Iamia sp. SCSIO 61187: one gene and its partner. The protein of the gene in region 2 interacts with the protein of the main gene of each other region in a pairwise test. Links are inferred from orthologs where the notes say so. Each region holds a gene or a part of one and is shown on either strand. Other genes may lie near its edges.

Region 1 (3,280 bases), 1.9 Mb from region 2 along the record:
CTGTTCGGTGGGAGGTGGCCGCTAGCCTCCGAGGCCTATGGCTCAGCCCCCGCTCGCTCCCATCACCGCCGCCGGCCCCGGGTTCGACCCGCAGGGCGAGGTGTACAACCGCCTGCTCCAGAACCGCATCGTCTTCCTCGGCTCCGAGGTCAACGACACGATCGCCAACCTGATCACCGCCCAGCTGCTCTACCTCGAGGGCGAGGACTCCGAGAAGGACATCTGGCTGTACATCAACAGCCCGGGCGGCTCGGTCACCGCCGGCATGGCGATCTACGACACCATGCAGCTCGTCGGACCCGAGGTCGGCACCATCTGCATGGGCCTGGCCGCCTCCATGGGCCAGTTCCTGCTGTGCGCCGGGGCCAAGGGCAAGCGCTTCGCCCTCCCGCACGCCCGGGTGATGATGCACCAGCCCTCCGGCGGCTTCCAGGGCCAGGCCAGCGACATCCAGATCCAGGCCGAGCAGATCCTCTACGTCAAGAAGGTCATGGCCCAGCGCATCGCCGAGCACACCGGCCAGCCGGTCGAGCAGATCGAGGCCGACTCCGAGCGCGACCGCTGGTTCACCGCTGCCGAGGCCCAGGAGTACGGGATCATCGACCAGGTCGTCAGCCGCCGCACGGAGATGATGTAGCGGGCGACGCCACGGAAGGTGCCTGGCACCTTCCGTGCTACCCCTCGGTGGTGGTGGTCGTGGCGCCGTCCTCGTCGTCGGTCGAGGCGGGACCCTCCCCGAGGTCGAGGTCGCACTCGGTGCGGGCGTAGGCGACGACGTCCTCGCTGGCCTGGGCCAGGCCCGGCAGCTCGTCGAGCTCGCCGGCGATGGCGGCCCGCGCCGCCGGCAGGTCGTCGGGGTTGTCCTGGACGGCCTCCAGGACGAGGGCCACGCCCTGGCGGATCCGGGCCACGTCGTCGCGGATGGCGCCGGGCGCGTCGCCCTCGAGCTCGCTGAACTGCTCGAGGGTCGCCTCCAGCCGCGCCTCGAGCCCGGCCGGGTCGCTGGGGTCGAGGTCGCCGAGGATCGTGCTCAGCTGCTCGGTGTCGCCCAGGCGCTCGCAGAAGGCCCCGCTGTCGCCGTCGTCCGAGCAGGCCGAGGCCACGACCAGGGCCAGGGCGACGGCCGCGGCGGCGGCGCGCCGCCGGGGGATGGGCCTCACGAGGCCCGGGCCGCCTCGGCCCGGGCCCGCAGGTCGGAGACGGCGTGCCCCAGCCCCTCGGGGTCGCGGTAGAGGGCGCTGCCGGCGATCAGGACGTTGGCGCCGGCGGTGACGGCGCCGGCGATGGTGCTGGGCCCGATGCCCCCATCGACCTCGACGTCGAGCGTCAGGCCCTGGGCGTCGGCCAGGGCCCGGACCTCGGCGACCTTGGGCTCCATGGTGGCGATGTAGTCCTGGCCCCCGAACCCGGGGTTCACGGTCATCACCAGCACCATGTCGACCAGGTCCAGCACGTGCTGCACGGCGGCGACGGGCGTCGCCGGGTTGAGGGCCACCGCCGGGCTGGCGCCCAGCTCGCGCACCCGGGCGAGGGTGCGGTGGAGGTGGGGCGCGGTCTCGGCGTGGACGATGAGGATCTCGCACCCGGCGTCGACGTAGCGGCCGGCCAGCTCGTCGGGGTCGAGCACCATCAGGTGGGCCTCGAACGGGATGTCGACGTGCTTGCGGCAGCTGGCGATGACGTCGGGCCCGAAGGTCAGGTTGGGGACGAAGCGACCGTCCATCACGTCCCACTGGATGCGGTCGACGCCGGCCTCGGCCAGGGCGACGCACTCCTCCCCGAGCCGGCTGAAGTCGGCCGGGAGCACCGACGGGACGATGGAGATGGGGCGGGGCTCGGTCACCTCGCCATGGTAGGCGGGAGCCCCCGGAGCGCCCCGTAGCCTCCGGTGGTGGCCGGCCCCCGCACGATCGACGATGCCGAGCGCCGGGCGCGCCTCGGTCGGCGCCACGCCCTGGCCGAGCCGGTCCTCTCCCCCGAGCACGCCTGCGCGGCGGTCGTCGCCCTCCACTCGAGCGACCCGATCAGCGTCCACCTGTCGACGTGGGCCCGGACCGAGGCCGCACCGTCCGAGCTCGAACGGGCCCTCTACACCGACCGCACCCTGGTCCGCCTGCACGGCATGCGCCGCACGCTCTGGGTCGTGCCCGTGGCCCTCGAGCCCGCGGTGCGGGTCGGCGCCGGCCGGCCGCTCGTCGCTCCCGACCGGGCCCGCCTCGTGAAGGCTCTGGCCGCCGCGGGCGAGGTCGCCGATCCCGAGCGGTGGCTCGACGAGCTCGGCGACGCCGTGGTGGCCGCGGTCGAGGAGGCCGGCGAGGCGACGGCCGTCGAGCTGGGCCGGGCGGTCCCGGGCCTGGCGACGAAGGTCGTCTACGGGCAGGGCACCAAGTGGCCGACGGAGGTCAGCGTCGCCTCCCGCCTGCTGGTCATCCTGGGGTTCGAGGGCCGCATCGTGCGGTCCCGCCCCCTGGGGACGTGGGTGTCGGGGCAGTACCGCTACGCGCCCGGCTCGGCTCTGGAGCGACCACCGGACCCCACCCCCGCAGCGGCGCGGGCCGAGGTCGTCGGCTCCTACGTGGCCCGCTTCGGGCCCGTGACCGAGGCCGACGTGCGCTGGTGGACGAGGTGGACGGCCGCCCAGGTGCGCACCGCCCTCGCCGCCGCCGGGGCCGCAGAGGTCGCCGTGGATGGTGGTCCGGCGTTCGTGGCCGGCGGCGACGACGCCGAGGTGCCGGCTCCGGACCCGTGGGTCGCCCTCCTCCCCGGGCTCGACCCCACGACCATGGGCTGGAAGGGGCGGGACTGGTACCTGGGCGAGCTCGGGCCCGTGCTCTTCGACCGCAACGGCAACGCCGGGCCCACGGTCTGGGCCGACGGGCGGGTGGTCGGCGGGTGGGCCCAGCGGCCGGACGGCGAGGTCGTCGTGGACCTCCGCACCGACGTCGGCGCCGACGCCCGGAGGGCGATCGACGGCGAGGCGGAGCGCCTGGCGGCCTGGTTCGGCGGCGTGGTCGCCACGCCGCGGTTCCGCACGCCGCTGGAGCGGGCCCTGGTCGCCGGGACGGAGCTCCCGTGACCGCGTCCCCGCCGTCGGCGGCTGTCGCCGTGGATGACGCCGTCGAGGTCGACGTGGTCCGCGTCGCCACCGGGGGCGAGGGCGTGGGCCGGGCACCCGACGGGCGGACGCTGTTCGTGGCCGGCGCCCTGCCGGGGGAGCGGGTGCGGGCCACCGTCCTCGAGGTCCGCAAGCGCCACGGGCGCGCCGAGCTCGTCGACGTGG
Region 2 (3,659 bases):
CGTCGACGGGGCGGACTCGGGGTCCGACGGCGACCGCCCGGTGCTCGCCGTGACCCTGCGCCGGGCGGGCTACGTCGGCGACGGCACCGGCGGGGACGGTGCCGACCCCGTCCGACGCTGGGCCCTCGCGGCCGACGCGGTGGCGGCGGCGCGCGGGTGGGACGTGCTCGGGGTCGCCCTCAACAGCCAGGCCCCCGAGCCCGAGATCGCCACCCTCGCCACCCTGCGCGCCACCGTCCCGCTGCGGGCCCGGTGGCGCCTCGTCGACTGCGGTTCGGACCCGGCCCGCCTCGTCGCCGCCGTGGCCGGGGCCCGGGCGGTCGCGGCCCAGTCGTACCACGCCGCCCTGTTCGGCCTGGCCGCCGGGGTGCCGTCGGTTCTGGCGGCGGCCACGCCGTACTACGAGGCCAAGGCCGGGGGGCTGGCCACCCTGGCCGGGCTGCCGGGCTCGTTCGTCGTCCGCGACCCCGACGACCTGGCCGCCGCCCTCGAGGACGTCGAGGCCGCCCTCGCCCTCACGCCGGCCCCCCTCGCCGACGCGGCCAAGGCCGCCGACGCCTGGTGGTCCGCGCTGCCCGTCGCCGTGGGCGTGGCCGCCTCCCCCTGACCTTCTCGGAAGGCGTCGTCAGCGGTTGAGCCAGTCCTCGGCGCCGGTGAAGGGCCAGCTGTCGGGCAGGTCGACCGGGGGCACCGACGGGGGCAGGGTCCGGTAGGCCTCCTCCCCCGGGCGGACGTAGCCCAGCTTCTCCCGGGCGATCTGCTCGACCACGTCGGGGTCCTGGAGCTCGGCGACCCGATCCTCCCGGACGGCCTGCTCGGCCCGGATGCGCTCGAGCTCGGCCTGGCGCTCGCGGGTCTCGTCGCGCTGGGCGAGCCACGTCCGGGTGGGGAACACGCCCACGAGCAGGAAGCCGACCAGCACCACCGAGACGACCAGCCCGGCGGCGATGCGCCGACCGGGACGGGGCGCCGGCCGACCGTGGCGCCGGGCCGACGCCCGGGCGGGGGTTCGCCGGGACCCCCCGGACGCCGACGTCGCCGTGGCCCTGCCCTTCGACGTGGCCGAGGGCGGGCGGCGGGTGGTCGGAGGCGTGGCCTTCGCCCCGGGGGTGGGCTTGGTGGCGGGCCGCGAGCCGGCCGGGCGGCGGGCGGACCCGGTCGCGCCCCGGGCGGGGGCGCGACGGGAGGACCCGGTCGCGCCCGCCGGGCGGGGACGGCGGCGGGGCCCGTCGCTCACGCCCGCCCCTCGCTCATGCCGACCCCCGGGCCAGGGCGGCGGCGCCCGGGTACGACGCCGCCTCACCCAGGTCCTCCTCGATGCGGAGGAGCTGGTTGTACTTGGCCACCCGGTCGCTGCGGGCCGGGGCGCCGGTCTTGATCTGTCCGCAGTTGGTGGCCACGGCCAGGTCGGCGATGGTGGCGTCCTCGGTCTCGCCCGAGCGGTGCGACATCACCGCCGTGTACTTCGAGCGGGCGCCCAGCGCGACCGCGTCGAGCGTCTCGGTGAGCGAGCCGATCTGGTTGACCTTGATCAGGATCGAGTTGGCCACGCCGGCCTCGATGCCCCGGCTGAAGCGGTCGACGTTGGTGACGAACAGGTCGTCGCCGACCAGCTGGACCTTGTCGCCGATGGCCTCGGTGAGGGCAGCCCAGCCCTTCCAGTCCTCCTCGCCCATGCCGTCCTCGATCGACACGATCGGGTACCGCTCGGTGAGGTCGGTCAGGTAGTCGACGAACTCGGCCGGCTTGAGCTTGCGGCCCTCGCCGGCGAGGTCGTACTTGCCCCGCGCGAAGAACTCGGTGGAGGCGGCGTCGAGGGCGATGGCGATGTCGCTCCCGGGGGTGAACCCGGCGCTCTGGATGGCCTCGACGAGGAGCCCGATGGCGGCCTCGTTGGACTCGAGGTTGGGGGCGAAGCCGCCCTCGTCGCCGATGGCGGTGGCCAGGCCCTTCTTGGCGAGGATGCCCTTGAGCACGTGGTAGGTCTCGGTGCCCCAGCGCAGCGCCTCGCCGAAGCTGGCCGCGCCGACCGGCATGATCATGAACTCCTGGATGTCCATGTTGTTGTCGGCGTGGGCGCCGCCGTTGAGGACGTTCATCATCGGCACGGGCAGGACGTGGGCGTTGGTGCCCCCGACGTGCCGGTACAGCGGCAGCCCGAGCTCGCGGGCCGCCGCCTTGGCCGCCGCCAGGGAGACGCCGAGGATGGCGTTGGCGCCCAGGCGGCCCTTGGCGTCGGTGCCGTCGAGGTCGATGAGGGTGGTGTCCAGCAGGCGCTGCTCGATGGCGTCGAGGCCCACCACGGCGTCGCGGATCTCACCGTTGACGTGGCCGACGGCCTTGCGCACGCCCTTGCCGCCGTAGCGCTTGCCCCCGTCGCGGAGCTCGACGGCCTCGAACGCGCCGGTCGACGCGCCCGACGGGACGGCGGCCCGGCCCACGTTGCCGGAGTCGAGCAGCACCTCCACCTCGACGGTGGGGTTGCCGCGCGAGTCGAGGATCTCGCGTCCGACGACGTCTTCGATGGTGCTCATCGGCGCACGATGGGAGCGTCGAGATCGTACGACCGAGCTGGCCGGACGGGGCGCCGATGAGCACCGACGGCGGCTCCGCCGCCGGGCAGCCAACCGTGCTTGCTGGGTCGCTCGCTTCGCTCGCTCATGGGGGTGGGGTCGACTCCTGGGTCGGGGCGCGGGTCGCCGTCCCAGGGTAGGCGGCGCTCCCCGCCCGGCCCGAGCACCCGGCCGGACGGGACCGAGGGCGCCGCCTCAGCGGCCGGCGGCGCGGACCGCGTCGCGGACGCGGGCGGCGGCGGCCCGGAGGGCAGCCTCCGGGTCGACGTCGCCGGTCCGGGCCACGGCCACCAGGGCGAGGAGCTGGTCCCCCAGGTCCTCGGGGTCGGCGGCGGCGGGCGACCACGGGTGCCCGGCCGCCTCGGCCTTGCGCAGCACCTTGTGGGCCCAGAGCAGCGACGGGAGGGCGTCGGTGAGCCCGTCCATGACCGACTCGTGCCCCGACTCGGCCCGCTTGATCTGCTCCCACGACCGGGCCAGGTCCTCGGCCGGCGAGGCGTCGCCGGCCGGGTGGAGCGTGCCGTTGCCGGCGAAGACGTGCGGGTGGCGGCGGACCAGCTTGTCGTGGATCCCCCGGGCCACGTCGGCCAGGGTGAAGGCGCCCCGCTCGGCGCCGAGCGTGGCGTGGAAGACGACCTGGAACAGCAGGTCGCCCAGCTCCTCGGCCAGGTGCTCCTCGGCGTCGACGCCGGCGTCGGAGCCGAGCTCGTCGCGGTCGGCGACGGCGGCCCAGGCGGTGATGGCCTCGACGACCTCGTAGGCCTCCTCGAGGGCGTGGCGGGTGAGGGTGACGTGGGTCTGCTCGCGGTCCCACGGGCACCGCTCCCGGAGGGTCCGCACCAGCTCGGCGAACGCCACCACCTCGGCCGCGACCGGCGCGGCCAGGCGGGGCACGTACAGCGAGGTCAGGTGGTCGGGGTCGACGCTGCGGTCGAGCTCGGCCCAGGGGACGGCGGTGATCGACTCCTCCGGTGTGCCCAGCCGCTGGACGACCAGCACCGGCTCGGTCGGTGGGTCGTCGACCGCCAGCTTGATGTCCGAGAGCACCCGGCGGTTGTGGCAGTGGGCCACCAGCAGCGGACCCCG

The links. The genes of interacting proteins can lie anywhere in the genome.
Region 1: the proteins of eno (region 2) and rpe interact in binary tests that used the Escherichia coli proteins (3 or more experiments, as listed by UniProt). The link is inferred for Iamia sp. SCSIO 61187 from one-to-one orthologs.

What each region holds. Positions count from the first base shown.
Region 1 is NZ_CP050948.1:3,213,551-3,216,830, reverse strand. What follows is about bases 1-2,888. They hold rpe (ribulose-phosphate 3-epimerase), read right to left. Parts: upstream 1,844-2,888; coding sequence 1,157-1,843; downstream 1-1,156. Other genes in these bases: HC251_RS15260 (winged helix DNA-binding domain-containing protein), read left to right, coding at 1,892-2,888; HC251_RS15270 (hypothetical protein), read right to left, coding at 675-1,160; HC251_RS15275 (ATP-dependent Clp protease proteolytic subunit), read left to right, coding at 38-637. Also shown: more of HC251_RS15260, read left to right, coding at 2,889-3,076; HC251_RS15255 (class I SAM-dependent RNA methyltransferase), read left to right, coding at 3,106-3,280. UniProt on the Escherichia coli protein: Catalyzes the reversible epimerization of D-ribulose 5-phosphate to D-xylulose 5-phosphate.
Region 2 is NZ_CP050948.1:1,321,674-1,325,332, reverse strand. What follows is about bases 393-3,267. They hold eno (phosphopyruvate hydratase), read right to left. Parts: upstream 2,535-3,267; coding sequence 1,251-2,534; downstream 393-1,250. Other genes in these bases: HC251_RS06475 (MazG nucleotide pyrophosphohydrolase domain-containing protein), read right to left, coding at 2,769-3,267; HC251_RS06485 (septum formation initiator family protein), read right to left, coding at 626-1,237; HC251_RS06490 (glycosyltransferase), read left to right, coding at 393-607. In the rest of the region: more of HC251_RS06490, read left to right, coding at 1-392; more of HC251_RS06475, read right to left, coding at 3,268-3,659. UniProt on the Escherichia coli protein: Catalyzes the reversible conversion of 2-phosphoglycerate (2-PG) into phosphoenolpyruvate (PEP). It is essential for the degradation of carbohydrates via glycolysis.